Regions from separate parts of the Janthinobacterium woesei genome, predicted to be linked through region 3. Evidence: predicted binding sites of a transcription regulator. Region 3 holds the regulator's gene; each other region holds the start of a gene.
The links. The regulator LexA, encoded in region 3, represses DNA repair genes until DNA is damaged. The targets are predictions, from matches to a motif close to ACTGTATNNNNATACAGT.
Positions count from the first base shown of each region.

Region 1: ACQ4W6_RS22025 (PA0069 family radical SAM protein) is a predicted target of LexA. The motif match lies at 6,052-6,069, and genes of this name have one in related genera.
Region 2: ACQ4W6_RS06710 (DNA topoisomerase IV subunit B) is a predicted target of LexA. The motif match lies at 1,339-1,356, and genes of this name have one in related genera.

Region 1 covers NZ_JBNYXW010000020.1:111,595-119,372, reverse strand. Annotated here, with positions in the region: gene maiA (maleylacetoacetate isomerase) at 1-283, opposite strand, end outside; gene ACQ4W6_RS22050 (fumarylacetoacetate hydrolase family protein) at 298-1,320, opposite strand; gene ACQ4W6_RS22045 (VOC family protein) at 1,366-1,899, opposite strand; gene ACQ4W6_RS22040 (LysR family transcriptional regulator) at 2,025-2,993, shown strand; gene ACQ4W6_RS22035 (gamma-glutamylcyclotransferase) at 3,022-3,654, shown strand; gene ACQ4W6_RS22030 (LysR family transcriptional regulator) at 3,949-4,833, shown strand; gene ACQ4W6_RS22025 (PA0069 family radical SAM protein) at 4,846-5,988, opposite strand; gene ACQ4W6_RS22020 (tRNA-uridine aminocarboxypropyltransferase) at 6,117-6,752, opposite strand; gene ACQ4W6_RS22015 (methyl-accepting chemotaxis protein) at 7,019-7,778, opposite strand, start outside.
Region 2 covers NZ_JBNYXW010000005.1:107,066-114,843, forward strand. Annotated here, with positions in the region: gene ACQ4W6_RS06710 (DNA topoisomerase IV subunit B) at 1-1,259, opposite strand, end outside; gene kdpF (K(+)-transporting ATPase subunit F) at 1,724-1,813, shown strand; gene kdpA (potassium-transporting ATPase subunit KdpA) at 1,813-3,630, shown strand; gene kdpB (potassium-transporting ATPase subunit KdpB) at 3,640-5,718, shown strand; gene kdpC (potassium-transporting ATPase subunit KdpC) at 5,729-6,304, shown strand; gene ACQ4W6_RS06735 (DUF4118 domain-containing protein) at 6,363-7,778, shown strand, end outside.
Region 3 covers NZ_JBNYXW010000006.1:220,433-228,210, reverse strand. Annotated here, with positions in the region: gene rplI (50S ribosomal protein L9) at 1-416, opposite strand, end outside; gene rpsR (30S ribosomal protein S18) at 444-734, opposite strand; gene priB (primosomal replication protein N) at 761-1,060, opposite strand; gene rpsF (30S ribosomal protein S6) at 1,081-1,467, opposite strand; gene lexA (transcriptional repressor LexA) at 1,743-2,378, shown strand; gene ACQ4W6_RS08715 (cystathionine gamma-synthase family protein) at 2,444-3,685, opposite strand; gene purF (amidophosphoribosyltransferase) at 3,757-5,280, opposite strand; gene ACQ4W6_RS08705 (CvpA family protein) at 5,320-5,808, opposite strand; gene ACQ4W6_RS08700 (SPOR domain-containing protein) at 5,829-6,842, opposite strand; gene folC (bifunctional tetrahydrofolate synthase/dihydrofolate synthase) at 6,867-7,778, opposite strand, start outside.

The DNA of each region.
Region 1 (7,778 bases), on a different contig from region 3:
GCACGCGGGCGCGTCCCAGCGCGTCGGGCGGCAGCAGCGGCACGCCAGGGTGCGTTTCGTCGAGGTATTCGAGGATCGCCAGCGACTGCGTCAATATGGCGCCATCGTCATCGAGCGCCGGCACCAGCGCCGACGGATTGACGGCGCGGTAGGCCGGCAGCAACTGCTGGCCGCCATCCTGCAGCAGATGCACGGGGATGCTGTCGTAGGCGATGCCTTTCAAATTCAAGGCGATGCGCACGCGGTAGGCGGCCGAACTGCGAAAATAGGTATACAGCTTCATCGGACGGTCTCCGTTCAAGCGCGGCCGGCGTATAGGACCACGGTCTGCTCGATGCTACCGAAGATGCTGGCGCCCGCCGCGTCGCGCATCTCGATACGCACCGTATCGCCGAACTTCAGGTACGCCGTTTTTGCTGCGCCGTGCTCGATGGTTTCGTACATGCGCACTTCGGCCAGGCAGCAGTAGCCCACGCCGCCATTCTCGATGCTCGAACCAAACAGATTGCCCTGCTTGTTCGACACGGTACCGGAACCGACGATGCTGCCGGCGCCCAGTTCGCGCGTTTTGGCCGCATGCGCCACCAGTTGCGCAAAGTTGAACGTCATGTCTTCGCCTGCATTCGGCTTGCCAAAGGGCTTGTCGTTCAGGTCCACCAGCAGCGGCAAGTGCAGCTTGCTATCAGCCCAGTCGCCACCCAGTTCGTCCGGCGTGACGGCGACAGGCGAAAACGCGCTGGCCGCCTTCGACTGGAAGAAGCCGAAACCTTTCGCCAGCTCGCCCGGAATCAGGTTGCGCAGCGAGACGTCATTGACCAGCATCACCAGGCGGATGGCCTTGGCCGCGTCAGCCACGCTGGCGCCCATGGCGACGTCGCCCGTGATGACGGCCACTTCCGCTTCCAGGTCGATGCCCCACTCTTCCGACAAGGCAAAGATCGGGTCGCGCGGGCCGATGAAACTGTCCGAACCGCCCTGGTACATCAGCGGATCGGCATAGAACGAGGCGGGCACTTCGGCGTTGCGCGCCTTGCGCACCAGTTCCACGTGGTTGATATAGGCCGAGCCGTCGGCCCACTGGTAGGCGCGCGGCAGCGGCGAGTGGCACAGGCTGGCGTCAAACGCCTGGGCGTCGGTGGCCGTGCCCGCATTCAGGGCGGCGTAGGCAAGTTCGAGCCTGGGCGCGATGGCATCCCAGTTATCCAGCGCCGCCTGCAGGGTCGGGGTGATGGCGGCCACGCTCACGCACTGGCGCAGGTCGCGGCTGACGAGTATCAAGGCGCCGTCGCGGCTGGCGTTTTTCAGGGTTGCGAGTTTCATACTATTCCTTGTGTAGATGAGGTATCGGGGCTACGGTACGATGAATCAAGCTTCGGCTGGGGCGTGCATCCAGGCGGCGTGTTTCGGCGCGCGGCGCGTCTGCGACCATTCTTCCAGCATTTCCCATTTGACGGCGTCCAGTTTGGCCAGCATCTCGGGCGTGCCCACGTTCGCCGCCAGTTCCAGGCGGTGGCCGTTCGGGTCAAAGAAGTAAATCGACTGAAAGATGGTGTGATTCACGGGGCCAAGCACTTCCACGCCACCGGCCACCAGGCGCTCCTTGGCGGCCAGCAATTCGTCCATGCTGGCCACTTCCAGCGCCAGGTGCTGCACCCAGGCCGGGGTATTGCGGTCGCGGTCCATGGCCGGCTGCGTCGGCAGTTCAAAGAAGGCCAGCACATTGCCCTGGCCCGCGTCGAGGAAGACGTGCATGTACGGGTCGGGCGCCTTGGTCGACGGCACCAGATCTTCGGCGATGGCGAGGACGAAATTCATGTTCAAATGCTTGACATACCACTCGACGGTTTGCTTCGCGTCGATGCAGCGGTAGGCAACGTGGTGGATTTGCTTGATTTTCATGCTACGGTCTCCAATAGGTGCGCCTTGAGCGCGATGGCTGGCGTGTTTTTCAGCTTTTCACCATTAGAATCGAGTTCCAGCTATCATACAAACAATTTTTAGCCATTGATTTATCGGATTATCTTATGAGTCCCAGCCTGCGACAGATGCGCGCCTTCGTGGCGCTTGCCAAGACCGGCAGTTTTACCCTGGCCGCCGAATACCTGCACGTGACCCAGTCCGCCTTGAGCGGTTTGATCAAGGAACTGGAAAGCGTGCTGGGGGTGCGCGTAGTCGAGCGTAGCACGCGCAAGACGCAGTTGTCGGAAATCGGCCGCGAGCTGTATCCGCTGTTTGAAAAGATGATCGAGGACCTCGACGGCGCCATGGCCGGCATCGCCCAGCGCAAGGCCCTGAAAACAGGCATGGTGCGCATCGCCGCGCCGCAGATGATGGCGTGCACCCTGCTGCCGGAAGTGATCGCCGCCTACCGCCAGGCGCACCCGGAAGTGCAATTGCGCCTGGTCGACTGCCCCGTGGAGAATGTCCCGGCGCGCGTCTTCAGCGGCGAAGTCGATTTCGGCATCGGCCCCGAGCGCGACCCGACGGCGGAAATCGCCGCGCAAGTACTGTTCGAGATGCCCTTCGTGCTGGTCTTCCCCGAGCAGCATCCGTTGCAGCAAAAAGAGCGGGTCACCTGGGCCGACGTGGCCGACTACCCCTTCATTTCGCTGCAGGGGCAGTTCACGGAGCGCCTGCTGCGCGACATGCACGGTTCTTTCCGCGACCTGTCGCTCAATCCCTACAATGAAGTGACGTTCATGACGACGGCGCTGGCCATGGTCAGCGCCAACCTAGGCATCACGGCCTGCCTGCCGTATGCGGAACCGATGGTCAAGCTGTATAAACTGCACATGCGCACCCTGTACGAGCCGGAGCTGACGCGGCGCTTTTTCGTCTACACGAAGACGGGCCGTTCGCTGTCGCCAGCGGCCGAGAGCTTTATCGCCTTCCTCTTCAAATACGTCGAGACGCACGAGTGGAACGTGGTGGCAACCGGCGGTGCCGCGCGCGACGCCGTGCCAGCAGGCGGCGCAAGGGGCAGCGTTTTATAATGCATCATCGCCCCACACCTGCCCAACCATGACCCAGCCTGCCCATTCAGCCAGCAGCAACCTGTCGTCCATCGACGCCGCCACCATCGCCATCAACCAGCGCATGAACAAATTCGACGGCCATGAGCAAGTCTGGCTATTCGGCTATGGCTCGCTGATCTACAAGGCGGACTTTCCCTACATCGAGCGCCGCCCCGCCAGCATCAAAGGCTGGACGCGGCGCTTCTGGCAAGGTTCGCACGACCATCGGGGCACGCCGATGGCGCCAGGCAGAGTCGCTACCATCGTGCCGCAGGCGGGCGCCGTGTGCGACGGCATGGCTTACCTGATCACGCCCGAAGTGTTCGCCCACCTCGACCATCGCGAAAAGAACGGCTATTTGCGCCTGGCCACGGAAATCACCTTCGAGGACGGCAGCAGCACAGAAGGCCTGGTGTACATCGCGAACGAAGAAAATGCCGCCTTTTTGGGCGCCGCATCTGAACTCGATATCGCGCGCCAGATCGCCCGTTCAAACGGCCCCAGCGGCCCGAACAGCGACTACCTGCTGCACCTGGCCAGCGCCCTGCGCGAACTGGGCAAGAGCGACCCGCACGTCTTTGCCATCGAGCAGTATCTGGCGCAGATCAAGGACACCACGGCAGGCAGCATGACGGGATGAGGCATCGTGCTGGGCAGGAGGCAACTGCAACGGCCGGCAAGGCATGCAAGTAGCCGACAATATCCTGAAACGGCAAACCAAGGCATGCACAGGCAACACATGCACGGGCATGCAACTGATAATAAAATGCAAGATTGCAATATTGCATGCTTGAATGCTTGAATGCTTGAATGCTTGAATTCTTGAATGTTTGAATGTTTGAACGATTGCACGCCAGACTTGGTGCAAGATGGACGCAACGATGGAAGCTGACGCATGGATCTGACACACGGACCTGACGCATGGACTTGACGCATGGACCTGAATAACCTGCCCGCCTTCATCGCCGTGGCGCGCGAGCGCAGTTTTACGCGCGCCGCCGCGCAGCTGGGCGTGTCCGAGTCGACCCTCAGCCACACCATCCGCAAGATGGAAGAAAGCCTGGGTATTCGCCTGCTGACGCGCACCACGCGCGGCGTCTCGCCCACCGAAGCGGGTGAGCGCCTGCTGGCCAGCATCGGCCCGTACTATGCAGCCATCCAGGCCGAACTGGCGGCCATGAAAGAGCTGCGCGACAAACCCACAGGCACCTTCCGCATCAGCGCGCACGACCACGCGGCCAGCACCATCTTGTGGCCCAGGCTGTCGCCGCTGCTACCGCTCCACCCTGACCTGAACATCGAGATCAACATCAGCTACGGTCTTATCGACATCGTGACCGAGCGCTACGACGCCAGCGTGCGCAACGGCGACCAAGTGGCAAAAGACATGATCGCCGTGCGCATCGGTGCCGATTTGCGCATGGTCGTCGTCGGCTCCCCAAGCCACTTCGCCCACCGCAGCAAGCCGCTCAGCCCCAGCGACTTGCTGGCCCACAACTGCATCAACCTGCGCCTGCCCACCCATGGCGGCCTGTACGCCTGGGAATTCGCCAGGGATGGCCAGCAACAGCAGATCCAGGTGCGCGGCCAGATGATCTTCAACACCACGCCGCAAATGCTGGCGGCGGCCCTGGAAGGCCATGGTCTGGCCTACGTGCCGGAGGACGCCATCGCGCAGCACGTGGCCGACGGCCTTCTGCTCACCGTGTTGGAAGACTGGTGTCCCGCCATTCCTGGCTACCATTTGTACTACCCCAGCCGCAGGCTATCCTCGCCCGCGTTCCAGCTGGTGGTCGACACCTTGCGCTATCAGGCTTGATGTGCGGTTGATCTAGAATAAATCCAGCTGTCCAATACCCCCTCCCTTCGCCTTGTTTCCCAGCGGTGGCACCACCAGCGGCCGGCGGAATTGCGTGCTATCGAGCTGCTTGAAGCGGCCGCCCTTGCCGTGTAAGCCCAGGCGGTGCACGGCCTTTTCAAAACGCTGGCGTATCAGGTCGGCCCACACGCCTTCGCCCTGCATGCGCGTGCCAAAAGCACTGTCGTAATCCTTGCCGCCACGCATTTCTCGCACCCGGTTCATCACGCGCTGGGCCCGTTCTGGAAAATGCGCTTCCAGCCATTGCTGGAACAAGGGGCTCACTTCCCACGGCAGGCGCAGCACCACGTAATGGGCGTGGATGGCGCCCGCGTCGCGCACGGCTTCCAGTAGCTGCTCGATTTCCGGTTCCGTCACGAAAGGGATGATGGGCGCAATGCTCACGCCGACGGGTATGCCCGCGTCCGTCAAGGTGCGGATGGTGCGCAAACGCCGCGCCGGGGCGGCCGCACGGGGTTCCAGCGTGCGCGCGATGGCAGGGTCAAGCGTGGTGACGGTGACGGCCACGGCCGCCAGGCGTTTGGCCGCCATGGGCGCCAGCAAGTCGATGTCGCGCTCGATCAGCGACGATTTCGTGATCAAGGCCACCGGATGCCCGCATTCCTGCAACACTTCCAGCACGCGCCGCGTCAGCTGCCGTTCGCGCTCGCACGGTTGATAGGCATCCGTATTCACGCCCAACGCGATCGGTTCGGGCACATACGAGGCTTTGGCCAGTTCGCGCCGCAACAATTCGGGGGCGTTCACCTTGGCGTAAATGCGGCTTTCAAAGTCGAGACCGGGCGACAGGCCCAGATAACTGTGCGTGGGGCGGGCAAAGCAATAAATGCAACCATGTTCACAACCGCGGTATGGATTTAATGACACGTTGAACGGCAAATCGGGCGAGGCATTGCGCGTGAGGATGGTGCGCGCCTGCTCGTCGCTGACCTGCGTCTTCCAGGCGGCAGCGCCCTCTTCCCCGTCCGCCTCCTCCTGACCAGCCACACCCCAGCCGTCATCGAAGCCGGCCCGCGCATGCAGCTCGTAGCGGCCTTGCAAGTTCGACACGGCGCCGCGCCCCTTGAGGGCTTTCAGCGATTGCGGCGGCAGCATGGCTTGCCCGGCGAAGCTGTCATCGTGCTCTGGAATGATTGCTTTCATGAACGGCCCCCGTTAACTGTATATACGTACAGTATTCTATGCCGCTGTTCGGCCAAGATCAAGGGCTGTCGGGATGCTGCTCAAGCTTTTTCAGCGTGCGCCATGACATAACTCAAATGCTGTGCGACAAAACCGTCAAAGGCTGTCATCAAGGGAACGAAGCGGGACACGTCCTGCTCCAACTGCATCAGGGCATAGCAAGTCGCTTCCAGGGTCGAAAGCTGATCCGGCGCGTGCGCCTTGCGAATAAGGTAATGGGAAGCGGGCGTGTCGCGCAGTGGCAGGCGCGGCAGTTGTTGCAGCTGGGGATTGACGTACAGCATCTTGCGGCTCTTGCGCCAGGTGCCGTCCAGCACCACCAGCCGCAGTTGCGCTGGATCAAGCACTATGGCCGGGTCGAGCGCTGGCGGCGGCGCGATACCCAGCGAGCGGTCGCCCAGCGTATCGGGATACAGCAGCACATTGTGTTTGCCGGCCAGCAGTTCGGCCAGGGTGTCGGGTGGAAAATGCTCGCCCGTCAACATGCGGCTATTGGGCAGGCTCAGGTGCAGCAAGCGGGCGCTGCCCTTGGCGTTGTGCACTTCCAGCGGATGCTGCAGGATCAGCACTTCCACTGCGTGGGACAAGGGAGCGATCCAGTGGCAGATGCAACTAGCTGCCGCACGCAGGCAGACGACGCAGCGCGTGCGTTTGGCCGATGCCGCTTGATGGGCTATGTCCGCTGGCTTGGCAACGTCAGCTTGTCTAGTCGCTTTGATCGGCTTGGCAACGTCAGCTTGCCTAGTGGTTGCAGTTGGCTTGGCGAGTGCAGCCGTTTGGGCGGCTTCAGCGCGGGAGGAGTGATTGGTGCTGCGGGTAGTCATGGCAGGGCGCGTTCGCGGGGTTCGTCAAGCCGCGATTGTAGCGCCCACGCCATCTCAAGGAGAAACGATGGTTGAAAAGACCGCTTGAAACCACGGGGGCCGATGGATGACAGAGTTGCTTAAAATTCTTCCCACTCGTCGGCGCTTGACGCGACTGGTGCGCGTGGCTTGCTGGCGCGGGCCACATCCAACTTCGCCAGCTTCGCCGCCTTGGCGGGCGCCGAAGTAGCATGGGCCGTGCCATGGGCTGCGGCACGCGCAGTGCCAGGTGCAGCGGAAGCGGCCACGGCGCGCCGCGCGGCAGGTGTGGTCGATGTAGCAGTCTTGGCTGCCACCGAGTGTGCCACCGCCGCAGAAACGTATTGCTGTGTGGCATCGAGCTTGAACAAGCCCACCACGTCGGCCAGCTTGGCCGCTTGTTCCTGCATGGATTCCGCCGCTGCGGCCGCTTCTTCCACCAGCGCCGCGTTTTGCTGCGTCACCTGGTCCATCTGGCCGATGGCCTGGTTGACTTGCTCGATGCCAGCGCGCTGTTCGTCGCTGGCGTCCGTGATCTGGTTCATGATCTGCGTCACATGGCTGATGCTTTGCACGATTTCATCCATGGTGCGGCCCGCCTTGTCCACCAGTTGCGAACCGGCCTCGACCTTTTGCACGGAATCGTCGATCAAGCCCTTGATTTCCTTGGCCGCCTGGCTTGACCTCTGCGCCAGGTTGCGCACCTCGGAGGCCACCACGGCAAAGCCCCGGCCCTGCTCGCCGGCCCTGGCCGCTTCGACGGCGGCGTTCAGGGCCAGGATATTCGTCTGGAAGGCGATGGCGTCGATGACGCTGATGATGTCGACAATCTTGCGCGAAGAATCGTTGATCGAGCCCATG
Region 2 (7,778 bases), on a different contig from region 3:
GGCAGGACGGCCACGCCCGAGGATTTTTTCTTTTCCACTTTTTGCAGCGAGCGCTGGCGCGATTGCGCCTGCTTGATCACCAGATCGGCCAGCTTCTTGCCATAGTCGACGTGCTGGTTCAGCCACAGTTCCAGCGGTGGCTTGGTGAAGGTCGAGACCAGGCGCACGGCGTCGCGCGAATTGAGGCGTTCCTTGATCTGGCCCTGGAATTGCGGGTCCAGCACCTTCGCCGACAGCACGAAGGAAGCGCGCGCGAACACGTCTTCGGGCAGCAGTTTCACGCCCTTGGGCAGCAGCGAGTGCATCTCGACGAAGTTTTTCACGGCGCCGAACAGGCCGTCGCGCAAGCCCGATTCGTGCGTACCGCCATTCGAGGTGGGAATCAGGTTGACATACGACTCGCGCACGATGGCGCCTTCTTCCGTCCATGCCACCACCCAGGCCGCGCCTTCGCCTTCGGCAAAGCCTTCCGAATCCGGGCCCGCATATTGCGCGCCTTCGAACAGGGGAATCAGGGTTTCGCCATTCGACACTTGCGCCAGCGATTCGGTCAGGTAGCCGCGCAAGCCCTCCGCGTACAGCCAGGTTTGCGTGTCGCCCGTCTTGGCGTTGGTCAGGGTAACGGTCACGCCGGGCAGCAGCACGGCTTTCGAGCGCAGCAGGCGCTGCAGCTCGGTCTGCGAGATATTGGGCGAATCAAAATACTTCGGATCTGGCCAGGCGGTGACGCGCGTGCCCGATTTTTTACCGTCGCGCGGGGCGGGGCGGGAATTCAAGGGTTCGATCACATCGCCGTTGGCAAACACCATGTGATGCAGGCCGTTGCCGTCGCTTTCCTTGCGCCAGACGGTGATTTCCAGCCGTGTGGACAGCGCGTTGGTAACGGACACGCCGACGCCATGCAAGCCGCCCGAAAATGCATAGGCGCCGCCTGAACCCTTGTCGAACTTGCCGCCCGCGTGCAGCCGCGTAAACACGATTTCCACCGTCGGCACGCCTTCTTCCGGATGCAGGCCGACGGGAATGCCGCGGCCATTGTCTTCGACAGTGATGCTGCCATCGGTGTTTTGCGTCACGGCGATATGCGTGCAATGACCGCCCAGCGCCTCGTCGGAGGCATTGTCGATCACTTCTTGAATGATGTGCAGCGGATTTTCAGTGCGGGTGTACATCCCCGGGCGCTGCTTGACGGGTTCCAGTCCTTTCAGGACACGGATGGATGATTCGCTGTAGTCGGATGCTGGTTTTTTAGTGGCCATACGTGTTCAAGCTAAGTAAAGACAGTGGTTGGAACGCCAGGCCAGGGCACTGCGCGGCGCAGTGACAACGGCGGCGATAACTGTATAAATATACAGTATATTCCGTCCAGCGTCACTGGGGAATGGCAGTGCGGCAGGTATGGCGTCCTTGTGCGGACGCTCGCGCATTCTATCTTGATCGGCGGGCAATAGCGCTACTGCTAGCTAACAACGGTGCACCTTGCCCCGCCGTTTTGCGCCAGCCAGGGCAGATTTTATGCGGCCAACACCGCATTTTTACATCTTGTTTACATCGCCCTCCCCAGTCTTTACAAATTTTTTAGACCCTTTTGGCTAATCTGCTCACTATCAAAACAAACCTGAATGAGGGTGGGAATGGATATCGTGTATCTCGGCTTGATTGCCGTTTTTTTCGTCGTGGTGGTCGGCTTTGCCGTGGCCTGCGACAAATTAAGGAGCGTCAAATGAACGCATTTTATGTACTGGGCGCCGTGGTGTCGGCCGGCCTGCTCGTGTATCTGCTGGTGGCGCTGCTGAAGGCTGAGGAACTGTGATGACGACGCAATCGATATTGATGTTGGTGCTTTTCTTGTTTGTCTTGCTAGCAGCAAGCTATCCGCTGGGCCTGTACATGGCCAAGGTGGCCGGCGACGGCCCCGTGCGCGGCATGGGCTGGCTGCAAAAGCTGGAAAACCTGCTGTACCGCTGTTCCGGCCTGGACATGAGCAAGGATAGCGACCGGGCCATGGGCTGGAAAAGCTATGCCATCGCCCTGGTCGTGTTCAATACCGTGGGCGCCTTTTTTGTTTACGGCCTGCAGCGCCTGCAGGGCTTTCTGCCTTTAAATCCTCAGGGATTGGCTGGCGTGAGCCCCGATTCCTCGTTCAATACCACCGTCAGCTTTGTCGCCAATACCAATTGGCAGGGCTACGGCGGCGAACAGACCATGAGTTACCTGACCCAAATGCTGGGCCTGGCATGCCAGAACTTTTTCTCGGCCGCCACCGGCATCGCCGTGATCTTTGCGCTGGTGCGCGGCTTCACCTCGCGTTCGGGCAAGTCGATCGGCAATTTCTGGATCGACCTGGTGCGCTCCACGCTGTATATCCTGCTGCCGCTGTCGCTGGCCCTGTCCGTGGTCTTCATGGGCGAAGGCATGATCCAGAATTTTTCCCCTTACAAGGAAGTAACCCTGCTCGACCAGGTGGCATATGAAACGCCGAAAGCTGGTGCCGATGGCCAGCCCGTGCTGGATGCTGCCGGCAAGCCCGTGATGGAAGCGCAAGTGGCGAAAACGCAGACGATCGCCATGGGTCCCGTCGCGTCGCAGGAATCGATCAAGCTGCTGGGTACGAATGGCGGCGGTTTCTTCAACGCCAACTCCGCGCACCCATATGAAAACCCGACCGTGCTGTCGAACTTCCTGCAGATGCTGGCCATTTTCCTCATTCCCGCCGGCCTGTGCTTCACCTTTGGCCGCATGGTGGGTGACATGCGCCAGGGCTGGGCCGTAGTGGCCGCGATGACCTTGATCTTTGTCGTCATGACGGCCGGCGTGATGGGCGCCGAGCAGCAAGCCAATCCTGCCTTGCAGGCGCTGGGCGTGGACCAGCAGGCCAGCAGCCTGCAATCGGGCGGCAATATGGAAGGCAAGGAAACGCGTTTCGGCATCAGCTCATCGACCCTGTTTGCGGCGGTGACGACGGCCGCATCGTGCGGTGCCGTCAACTCCATGCACGATTCCTACATGCCCCTGGGCGGCATGGTGCCGCTGCTGCTGATGCAGTTCGGCGAAGTGATTTTTGGCGGCGTGGGCACGGGCTTGTACGGCATGCTGATGTTCGCCATCCTGGCCGTCTTCATCGCTGGCTTGATGATAGGGCGCACGCCTGAATACCTGGGCAAGAAAATCCAGGCTTACGAAATGAAGATGGTCTCGCTGGCCATCCTGGTGACACCAGCCCTGGTGCTGACGGGCACGGCGATCGCCGTGATGGTGGAGCCGGGTACGGTGGGCGTGGCCAATCCGGGCGCGCACGGTTTCTCGGAAATCCTCTACGCCTTCACCTCGGCGGCGAATAACAACGGCAGCGCGTTTGCCGGCCTGTCCGCCAACACGCCGTTCTATAACGTGATGCTGGCGATCGCCATGTGGTTCGGCCGCTTCGCCGTGATCGTGCCTGTGCTGGCGGTGGCCGGTTCGCTGGCGGCCAAGCAGCGCCTGTCGGCCAATGCCGGCACCATGCCCACGCACGGCCCCATGTTCATCGGCTTGCTGATTGGCGTGGTGGTGCTCGTTGGCGTGTTGAATTATGTTCCCGCGCTGGCCCTGGGCCCGATCGTCGAACACCTGCAACTTTTTACAAAATAAGAGGCTATCATGTCACGCAAAAGCCTGACCTTGTTCGATTCCGCATTGATCGGCCCCGCCATCGTCGATGCGTTTAAAAAACTCAGCCCCCGCACGCAGTGGCGCAGCCCCGTGATGTTCGTGGTCTACGTGGGCAGCATCATCACCACCCTGCTGGCCATCCAGGCGGCGGGTGGCCAGGGCGAGGCCTCGTTCGGCTTCATCCTGTCCGTCGCCGTGTGGCTGTGGTTTACCGTGTTGTTTGCAAACTTTGCCGAAGCGCTGGCCGAAGGCCGCAGCAAGGCCCAGGCGGCCTCGCTGCGCGCCCTGAAGCAAACGGTGATGGCGAAGAAAATGCAAACGCCGAAGTACGGCACTTCCTGGCTGCCGACGCCGGCCACTGACCTGCGCAAGGGCATGACGGTGCTGGTCGAGGCGGGCGACGTGATTCCAGCCGACGGCGAAGTGACGGCCGGCGTGGCTTCTGTCGACGAAAGTGCCATCACGGGCGAATCGGCGCCAGTGATCCGCGAATCGGGTGGCGATTTTTCGGCCGTGACGGGCGGCACCCGCGTGCTGTCGGACTGGCTGCTGGTGCGCGTTTCCGTCAATCCTGGCGAAGCCTTCATCGACCGCATGATTGCCATGGTCGAAGGCGCCAAGCGCCAGAAGACGCCGAACGAAATCGCCCTGACGATCCTGCTCGTCGCCTTGTCCATCGTTTTCCTGATCGTCACCGTGACGCTGCTGCCGTATTCTCTGTTCTCCGTGGCGGCGGCCGGCAGCGGCACGCCGGTGACGATTACCGTGCTGATCGCGCTGCTGGTGTGCCTGATCCCGACCACCATCGGCGGCTTGTTGTCGGCCATCGGCGTGGCCGGCATGAGCCGCATGATGCAAGCCAATGTGATCGCCACCTCGGGCCGCGCCGTGGAAGCGGCCGGCGACGTCGACGTACTGCTGCTCGACAAGACGGGCACCATCACCTTGGGCAACCGCCAGGCGTCCAGCTTCGTGCCTGCCCCTGGCGTGACGGAGCAACAACTGGCCGACGCGGCGCAACTGGCCTCCCTGGCCGATGAAACGCCGGAAGGGCGCAGCATCGTCGTGCTGGCCAAGCAGAAGTTCAATATCCGTGAACGCGAGATGGCCAGCCTGCATGCCACCTTTGTTCCGTTCACGGCGCAGACGCGCATGAGCGGCGTGGATATTCCAGCCGACCAGCATGTGCGCCAGCTGCGCAAGGGCGCGGCCGACTCGATGAAAAAGTACGTGGAAGCACTGGGCCAGCCGTATCCGGACGAGGTGGCGCGCGCCGTCGACGATATCGCCCGCCGCGGCAGCACGCCGCTGGTGGTGGTCGACGATGGCCGCATCATGGGTACCGTGGAACTGAAGGATATCGTCAAGGGCGGCATCAAGGAACGCTTTGCGGAACTGCGCCGCATGGGCATCAAGACCGTCATGATCACCGGGGACAACAAGCTGACAGCGGCGGCGATTGCGGCCGAAGCGGGCGTGGACGATTTCCTGGCCGAGGCGACGCCGGAAGACAAACTGAAGCTCATACGCAGCTACCAGTCCGAGGGACGCCTGGTGGCGATGACGGGCGACGGCACCAACGATGCGCCCGCGCTGGCCCAGGCCGACGTGGCCGTGGCCATGAACTCAGGCACGCAGGCGGCGAAAGAGGCGGGTAATATGGTCGACCTGGATTCGAACCCGACCAAGCTGCTGGAAATCGTCGAAATCGGCAAGCAGATGCTGATGACGCGCGGTTCGCTGACGACGTTCTCGATCTCGAACGACATCGCCAAGTACTTCGCCATCATTCCGGCCGCCTTCGTAGGCACCTATCCGCAGTTGAAGGCGCTCGACATCATGCACCTGTCGAGTCCCGCGTCGGCCATCATGTCGGCCGTGATCTTCAATGCGCTGATCATCGTCGTGCTGATCCCGCTGGCACTGAAGGGCGTGCAATACCGGGCCATCGGCGCGGCCAGCCTGTTGCGCCGCAATCTGCTGATCTACGGCGTGGGCGGCATCATCTTGCCCTTCATCGGCATCAAGCTGATCGACATGCTGCTGTCCGCACTTAATTTAGTCTAAAGGAACCGTCATGAGCACTATCGTACGTCCCGCCCTGGTCCTGTTTGCCGCGCTGACCGTGATCTGCGGCGTGATTTATCCGTTTGCCACCACCGGCATCGGCCAGCTGGCTTTCAATGATGAAGTCAACGGCAGCATCGTCGAGCGCGACGGCAAACCCGTCGGCTCTGCCCTCATCGGCCAGTCGTTCACCTCGCCCAAGTATTTCTGGGGCCGGCCATCGGCCACCGCGCCGATGGCCAACAATGGCGCCGGTTCTGGCGGCTCCAACCAGGGGCCGACGAATCCTGCCCTGGTCGATGCCGTCAAGTCGCGCATCGCCGCCCTGCAGGCGCTTGACCCCGGCAACCGGAACCCGATCCCTGTCGACCTGGTGACGGCGTCGGGCAGCGGCCTGGATCCGGAAATCAGCCTGGCTGGCGCGCTGTACCAGGCGCCGCGCGTGGCACGCGTGCGCGAAATACCGCTGGCGCAGGTGGAAAATGCCATCGCCAAGGTACAGAAAACCGCGTATATCGGCTTTTTCGGCGAGGCACGCGTGAATGTGCTGGAACTGAATCTGGCGCTGGACGCGGCGCAGAAGTAAGATGATGCTGGGGGCGGTGCCACCGGCACGCCTCCTGTTTTTACATGTAAAGATACCCATGCTCCCCAACGACAGCCAACGCCCCGACCCTGACGCCCTGCTGGCACAGGTGCAGGCGCAGGAAAAGAAAGCTGCGCGCGGCCGGCTGCGCATTTATTTCGGCGCATCGGCCGGCGTCGGCAAGACTTATGCGATGCTCGCCGCCGCCCGAAAGCTGTTGGCCGATGGCCAGGAACTGCTGGTGGGCGTGGTGGAAACGCATGGGCGCCAGGATACCGCCGCCCTGCTCGATGGCCTGCCGCTGTTGCCATTGAAGGCGGTCGAATACCGTGGCAAGACCTTGTTCGAGTTCGACCTGGACGAAGCGCTGCGGCGCGCGCCTGCGCTGATACTGATGGATGAACTGGCCCACTCGAACGTGGCCGGTTCGCGCCATCCGAAACGCTGGCAGGATGTCGAGGAATTGCTGGCGGCCGGCATCGACGTGTTGTCCACCGTGAATGTGCAGCACCTGGAGAGCCTGAATGATGTGGTGGGCGGCATTACCGGCGTGCGTGTGGCCGAGACCCTGCCTGACACGGTGTTCGACCGCGCCGATGAAGTGGTGCTGGTCGATATTCCCGCCGACGAACTTCTGCGCCGCCTCAAATTGGGCAAGGTGTATCAGCCGCTGCAGGCCGAGCGGGCGTCGCAGAACTTTTTCCGCAAGGGTAATTTGATCGCCCTGCGCGAACTGGCCTTGCGCCGCACGGCGGACCGGGTGCAGGATGACGTGCAGGCCTACCGCGTCGAAAAATCCATCAACCCCGTGTGGAAGACGGGGGCAGCGCTGCTCGCTTGCGTGGGGCCGCGCGCGGGTGGCGAACATGTGATCCGCAGTACGGCGCGCCTGGCCAGCCAGCTGAACGCCGAATGGCATGCACTGTATGTGGAAACGCCGCGCTTGCAGCGCCTGCCGGCGCGCGAGCGCGAACGCATCCTGAAAACGTTAAAGCTAGCGCAAGACCTGGGCGCGCGCACGGCCGTCAATCCGTCCGGCGATATCGCCGCCGCGGTGGTCGAGTATGCGCGCAATGCGAATATCTCGAAAGTCATCGTGGGGCGTGGCCGCGTCAGTGCGCTGGCGCGCCTGTGGAATGCGCCGCCGGCCGAGCGCATGGCCAGCCTGGCACCCGATATCGACCTGATCGAAGTGGGCTTGCCGCAAGCCGATGCCGCGCCCCGGCGCGCTGCGGGCGACGTTGCGGAAGTGGCGCGCCGCCCATCGCGTCACTGGCGCTACATTTTTGCCGCCGGCGCCAGCCTGGCGACGGCCATGGCTTCGTTGCCGCTGCAGCCCTACCTGGACCTGGCCAATATCGCCATGTTGTCCCTGCTGACGGTGGTACTGGTGGCCGTGCGCCTGGGACGCGGGCCGGCGGCGCTGGCTAGCCTGGTGGGCGTGGCCTGCTTCGATTTCATCTTCGTGCCGCCC
Region 3 (7,778 bases):
ACGACCACGTCGGTGTGCAGAGCAACCGAAACGTTGTGCTCGCCAACAACTTTCAGCGGGCCGGTAGGCATACGGATTTGTGCTTTTTCAACAGCAAAACCTTGCTTGGTCAGCGCTTCAGCGATGTCGAAGTTGGTGACGGAACCGAACAGACGGCCATCAACACCAGCTTTTTGAGCAACTTGAACGGTCAGGCCGCTCAGTTTTTCGCCCTGGGCTTGCGATACGGCCAGTTTGGCAGCAGCAGCTTTTTCCAGTTCGGCGCGCTTGACTTCGAATTCAGCCACAGCGGTTGCCGTAGCACGACGTGCCAGGCGTTGCGGGATCAGGAAGTTACGTGCGTAACCGTCTTTGACTTTGACGACTTCGCCGAGGTTACCGACGTTAACAACTTTTTCTAACAGAATGATTTGCATAGTTCTTCTCCAGGAATATCTGACCGATTAAGCGTGGTGCAGATCGGTGTATGGCAGCAGCGCGAGGAAGCGAGCGCGCTTGATTGCGGTGTCAACTTGGCGCTGGTAGTGCGCCTTGGTACCGGTCAGGCGTGCTGGCATGATCTTGCCGTTTTCTTGGACGAAGTCTTTCAGCGTATCAACGTCTTTGTAGTCAACTTGCTCAACGTGAGCTGCGGTGAAGCGGCAGAACTTCTTGCGTTTGAACAGCGGGTTCTGCTGTTTGCGTTTTTCTTTAAGCTTGAGCTTATTTTTGTCGAACTTTTTACCGAATGCCATGTGAGGCTCCTGTATCTAAAAATGCGCTAGTCGGAAGTGACTGCACTAAAATCAATGATGTGAAACACCAAACTCTTGCTGTTGCGGCTTTTCCTGGCCAGGAAACCCGTGAACTGATAGACCCCGCCCAAGCTTGCCTGACTGAACCGGCCTGAGATTTCGCCAGCGGCAAGCGCGGCAACATCAAACTCGGTCAAACGGGCAATCCCTGCTTCCATCTGCTGCGAACTGTGTTGCAATACTGCATTCACAATCGGCAGCCCTGCCGGGGTATAGCGCAATATTTCGCGCTCGGCAATGATGGCGGTTACTTGTAGCTGGTTCAGCGCACGATCCTGGTCAACAATTAAGCTGCTACGGCTGGAGCGGCTGCTGGTGCTTCGGTGCGGTGGCTTTTAGCCGCATCTTCGCGTTGTACCGATTTCATCATCGGCGAAGGAGCTGTTTCAGCTTTCTTCATTTTAACGGTCAGGTGACGCAACACGGCATCATTGAATTTGAATGCTGTTTCCAACTCGACCAGGGTCTCGTTATCGCATTCGATGTTCAGGCAGATGTAGTGTGCTTTAGGCAGCTTTTGGATCGAGTAAGCCATTTGACGGCGGCCCCAATCTTCCACGCGGTGAACCGAACCGCCGCGGGTGGTTACGCTGGCTTTGTAGCGTTCGATCATCGCGGGCACTTGCTCGCTCTGGTCCGGATGGACGATAAAGACTATTTCATAATGACGCATGCAAACTCCTTCAGGTCGGATTGATAATCGCCCACCTCGGCGTCAAGACGAGTGTGGGAAGGTCAGCCGAAGATTATAACCGCTATTGGCAAAGGTTTCAATAATTCCTTCCACAACGGCATTGGACACCGCTGCGTAGCCGCATTTTTCCGCCTGCGCCGACTATTTCGCGCGAAATCCGCGCAAAAAGCGCAAATCCCCTTGCATAGTGGGCGATACTGTACAAAAATACAGACTGTTCATATAGACAGCATTTTAGTATGCACCCACCGCTCATGATCAAGCTGACAGCACGACAAGAACAAATCCTGAACCTGATCAAGGACGCGATTGAAAATACGGGTTTTCCTCCCACCCGTGCCGAAATCGCCAACGAATTGGGTTTTAAATCGGCCAACGCGGCCGAAGAGCATTTGCAGGCCCTGGCCCGCAAGGGCGCGATCGAGATTTCGCCGGGCACCTCGCGCGGCATTCGCCTGATCGGCGCGGCCGCTGAAACGCTACCGGCCAAAGTGCCGGCGGCGCTGCTGATGTCGCTGCCCCTGATCGGCCGGGTGGCGGCTGGCTCGCCCATCCTGGCGCAGGAAAACCTGGAAGCGAGCTACAACGTCGATCCAGCCCTGTTTTCGGCCAAGCCCGACTTCCTGCTGAAAGTGCGCGGCTGGTCCATGCGCGACGCCGGCATCATGGATGGCGATTTATTGGCCGTCAAGAAGGTCGACAGCGCCAAGAACGGACAGATCGTCGTGGCCCGCATCGGCGACGAAGTCACCGTCAAGCGCTACAGGAAAACAGGCTCCGTGATCGAACTGCTGCCGGAAAACCCGGACTTCAAGGTCATTACCGTCTCGCCCGAAGACGAATTTGCGCTGGAAGGCCTGGCAGTGGGCCTGATGCGCAGCTGGCATTAAACTGTTGCACGTAAAAAGGGCCGGAACAGTCATGTGCTGTTCCGGCCTTTTTTATTTACGGCACTTTATGCCTCAAGCGCCTGGCGGAAGTCTTCCAATAAATCGACCTCATCCTCGATACCGACGGAGACGCGGATCAGCGATTCGGCGATGCCCATGCTGGCGCGGCGCTCGGCACCCATCTCATAAAAAATCGTGTGGGCGACGGGAATGACCAAGGTGCGCGTGTCGCCCAAGTTGCTGGCGGGAATGGCCAAGTTCAGGCGATTGAGGAAATCGAAGCAATCGATGCCGTCTTTCAGCTCAAAACTGAACAGGGAACCAAAGCTGCGGAACAAGTCGGCAGCCAGCGCATGCTGCGGGTGCGAGGGCAAACCCGGATAATGCACGGCCGCCACGCGCGGATCGGCCTGCAGCAGGCTCGCCAGCGCCAGGGCATTCGAGCAGGTGCGGTCCATGCGCAAGGCCATGGTTTCGGCGCCAACGGCAATATGGTGCGCCGCTTCCGGTCCCAGTGAGGCGCCGAAGTCGCGCAAGGCCTTGGCGCGGATTTGCGCGATACCCCACTGCGCGGGCGCCACTTTCTTGTAATTTTCAAAGATGTTCGGGTATTGCGTCCAGTCAAACACGCCCGTATCGGTCAAGCTACCGCCCAGCGCATTGCCGTGGCCACCGATGGATTTCGTCAACGCATTGACCACCAGCCCCGCGCCCACCGCCTTCGGGCGGAACAGATACGGCGTGGTCATCGTATTGTCGACGATGTACAGGATGCCGCGCTCCTTGCACAAGGCGCCGATCTTGGCCAGGTCGGCGATCTGCGTGCGCGGATTGGCGATAGTTTCCACGAAAACAATACGCGTGGCAGGCGTGATGGCAGCCGCTACATTGGCGACATCGGTGGCATCGACAAACGCCACATCAATGCCCTGCCCCGTCACCGTTTGCCACAGACTGTTGGTATTGCCAAACAAAAAGGCCGACGACACGACGTGGTCGCCCGCGCGCAGCAAGGATTGCACCACGGCGCCGATGGCGCCCATGCCGGTGGCGAAGCACAAGGTAGCCACGCCATCTTCCATCTTGTTGACCTTGTCTTCCAGCGCGGAGACCGTCGGATTGCCCTGGCGCCCATAGCGGAAGCCCGGTTCCTTGCCCTGGAACACGGAGGCCAGCTGGCGCGCGTCGGCATAGCCGAAAGCCACCGAGGTGTGCAAGGGCTTGTGCAGGGAGCCATGTTCGATGCCCTTGCGGCGGTCGCTATGCAGGATGGTAGTGGTAAAGCCGTAGGTTTTGTTGTTGCTCATGATTGAGTGGTGCGCAAGGCGGAGAAAAAATGTCAGGCAAAAAAAAAGCCCGGCAATAGCCGGGCCCTGCATCAACCCTCGGTGGTAGCGAGGTTCAGGTTCAACTGGGAACGCGGCGTATCTTCGGGCGCTGCCGCCTTCGGATGGTGGCGTGCGTATTCCAGGCGGTCCAGGTATTCCTGCGACACGTCGCCCGTCACATACACGCCATCGAAGCACGATGCCTCGAAGTTCGTCAGGGCCGGGTTGACGTCGGCAATCGCTTGCTTCAGGGCCGCGATATCCTGGTACACCAGATAATCGGCCGTGATTTCGCGGCACACTTCTTCCGTCGTGCGGCCGTAGGCGATCAGCTCGTCGCGCGTCGGCATGTCGATGCCGTACACGTTCGGGTAGATCACCGGCGGCGCGGCCGAAGCGAAGATGACCTTCTTGGCGCCCGCTTCGCGTGCCATTTGCACGATTTCACGGCTGGTGGTGCCGCGCACGATGGAGTCGTCGACCAGCAGCACGACTTTATCCTTGAATTCGGATGGAATCGCATTGAGCTTCTGGCGCACGGACTTCTTGCGCGCCGCCTGGCCAGGCATGATGAAGGTACGGCCGATGTAGCGGTTCTTGATGAAGCCTTCGCGGTACTCGATGTTGAGCGCCATGGCCAACTGGATGGCGGCCGGACGCGACGAGTCGGGAATCGGCATGACCACGTCGATATGCACGCCTGGCAATTCGGCGCGGATCTTCTCGGCCAGGTACTCGCCCATTTTCAGGCGCGTGGCGTACACGGAGGCGCCGTCGATGACGGAGTCGGGACGTGCCAGGTAGACGAATTCGAACACGCAAGGGTTCAGGCTGGCATTGTCGGCGCATTGGCGGCTGTGCAATTGCTTGTCGGCATCGATAAAGATGGCCTCACCAGGACCGATGTCGCGCACGAAGCGGAAGCCCATGCCTTCCAGGGCCACGGATTCGGAGGCGATCAGGTATTCGGCGCCTTGCTCCGTTTCATTGATGCCCAGGCACAACGGACGGATGCCGTGCGGGTCGCGGAAGGCCAGCAAGCCAAATCCGGCGATTTGCGCCACGGCAGCATAACCACCCTTGACGCGGCGGTTCAGCACGGTCACGGCCTTGAAGATGGCGTCCGGGTCCAGGTTCAGGCCCGTCGTCGCTTCCTGGATTTCATGCGCCAGCACGTTGAGCAGCACTTCCGAGTCGGAATCGGTATTGATGTGGCGGCGGTCATTCTTGAACATTTCCTGTTTCAACTGCTCCCAGTTGGTCAGGTTGCCATTGTGCGCCAGGGTGATGCCGAACGGCGCATTCACATAAAACGGCTGTGCTTCCTCTTCGCTAGACGAACCGGCCGTCGGGTAGCGGCAGTGGCCGATGCCCGAATTGCCTTGCAGCGAACGCATGTTGCGCGTACGGAAGACGTCACGTACGAGACCATTGGCCTTGTGCATGGAAAACATACTGCTGTGATTGGTCGCAATCCCTGCCGCGTCCTGACCGCGATGTTGCAAAAGCAACAATGCATCATAGAGCAATTGATTGACAGGTTGATGGGAAACGACGCCGACGATGCCACACATGGTGTGCTCCTAAACTGTGCTACTGATTTTAAAAAAAATTCAAAATGTCACATGCTGCGCATACGCGGCAGGCAGATAAGGCTTGATGGCGCGCGCGCCCTGCTCCGCGAACGGACTGAGCAGCGCGTTTTTCCAGAATGGCTGCTGGGGTATGGAGGTCATGCCACACAAGATGACGGCGGTCAGCACAATCACAAGGCCCCGTGCCAGACCAAACAGGCTGCCCAGGGTGCGGTCGGCCAGGCTCATGCCCGTTACCTTGACCAGCGCATCGACCGTCATGCCGAGTAAACCCATCAGAATGCGCACGCCGATGAACACCACCACGAAGGCCAGCAACAAGCGAATAGCTTCGCCCGGCACGACTTCAGGCAGGAATTTTGCCACGCTGGCACCATAAGCGTTGGCAACGATAAAAGCCACCACCCAGCTGATCAATGACAATATTTCCTTGACCAGGCCACGCATCATGCTGATCAGCACGGAGGTCACCAGTACGAACAGCACCAGGTAATCGAAGATCGTCACGCGCGTTCAGCCTTGCATCGTCATGCTGGCACCAGGCTGCCGCCCAGGCCCAGCTTTTGCAACTTGGCGCGCGTCTTTTCCGCGTCTTCACGGCTGCCAAACGGCCCCACGCGGACACGGATGCGCTCACCAGCAGGGCTGGAAACCTTCTGCGTGTACGACTTGATGCCCGCATCGCGCAGTTTTTCCTGCAATTCATCCACCTTGTCTTGCGTCGCCAGGGCTGCCACCTGCACCACGAACTTGCCGGAGCCGGTATCGTGGGACTTGTCTTGCGGCTTGTCTTGCGCCCGCTCAGATGGCTTGCCTTCCAGAATCGCCAGCGCGCGCGCCGCATCGTCAGCAGACTGCGCCGGCTTGGCAGGTTTCGGTTCGGGCTTGGCTTCCGGCTTCACCTCGTGCTTAGGTTCAGGCTTGGGTTCAGGCTTGGGTTCAGGCTTGGACTCGTGTCTAACTTCGGGTTTCGGCTCATGCTTCGGCTCCGGCTTGGGCTCAACCTTGACGGACTTGGGCTCCGGTTTCGGCTCCGGTTTCGGCTCCATATACTGCGGCTTGGCAGGAACAGGCTCGGCGGCGGCCAGCACGGGCGCCGCAGCTGGCGCAGGCCTGGCCGCTGGCGGCAGTGGCGCGTCGACAATTTCCTCGGACTGGTCCAGGCCGTTGTGCGCCGAGCCCTGTGCCGGCACCGCCTGCACGGGGGCTGGCGCGGGAGCGGCGGCGACCTTCTCTTTCGACGGGATGTCGATGGCGATGTCGTTGACGGGGGCCTTCGGTTCGGCATCGAGCAGCATCGGCAAGCCGACGGCCACGCCCAGGGTCAGGGCAACTGCCCCGACCAGGCGGCGGCGCGCACGTTTCTTTTCAGGCAAGACCGGGTCCGGCGTTTCCTTGCCGCCACGGCGAGCACCGCCACCACCGGAGGTGTTGGCAGCGCGTTTGCGGGTCGGCGACTGTGCTTCGCCAGGGACATAAAAGCCACTGTCTTCGCCAGAGGATTCTTGCTTGTTTTTAAACAGTTTCGAGAACAAGCCCATGCGTGATTTTCAGTCGAGTGCGTTTCAGTGAAGTGAGGATTTTCGGGCCTTCATCACGCCAGCAACGGTGAGGAAAGAACCAAAGACCACAATTCTATCATTCTCACCGGCGCGGCTCAGTGCATTTGCAAAAGCTTGTGCCGGATCATCGAAAATAGATACGCTATGCTCGCTGCTGTCGGGCTTGCCTTCGAGCATGATCTGCACCTTGGCCGCCAGTTCGGATGCCGTGGCCGCACGCGGCGAAGGCAAACCTGTCAGGCACCAATGGTCGACATGTTCGGCCATTGCGGCCAGTACGCCATCGATATCCTTGTCCTGCATGGAACCAAACACGGCGTAGGTGTACGGGTGGAAACCCATATTGCCCAGGTTCTGGTTCAGCGCCGAGGCCGCGTGGGGATTATGCGCCACATCAAGGATCACGCTGGGGCGCCCTGGCAAGACCTGGAAGCGGCCCGGCAATTCCACCGTCACCAGGCCGGTGCGCACTTCCTGCGCGCTCACCGGCAGTGTCAGCTTCAGCACTTCCAGCGCGGCCAGCACGGCCGCCGCGTTGAGGATCTGGTTGGCGCCGCGCAAGCTCGGGTAGGCCAGCGAATTGCGGCGCTGCTCGCGCCCGCCGTAGTTCCACTGCTGCTTGTCGCCCGAATAATTGAAATCGCGGCCCATCAGCCACAGGTCGGCGCCGATGGCTGCGGCATGGTCGATCAGGGACTGCGGCGGCACGGGGTCGCTGCAGATGGCTGCCTTGCCCGGGCGGAAGATGCCCGCCTTTTCAAAGCCGATCGCTTCGCGCGTGTCGCCCAGGTAATCTGTGTGGTCGATATCGATACTGGTGACGATGGCCACGTCGGCGTCGATCACGTTGACGGCGTCCAGGCGCCCGCCCAGGCCCACTTCCAGGATGGCCACGTCCAGCTTCGCCTGCGACAG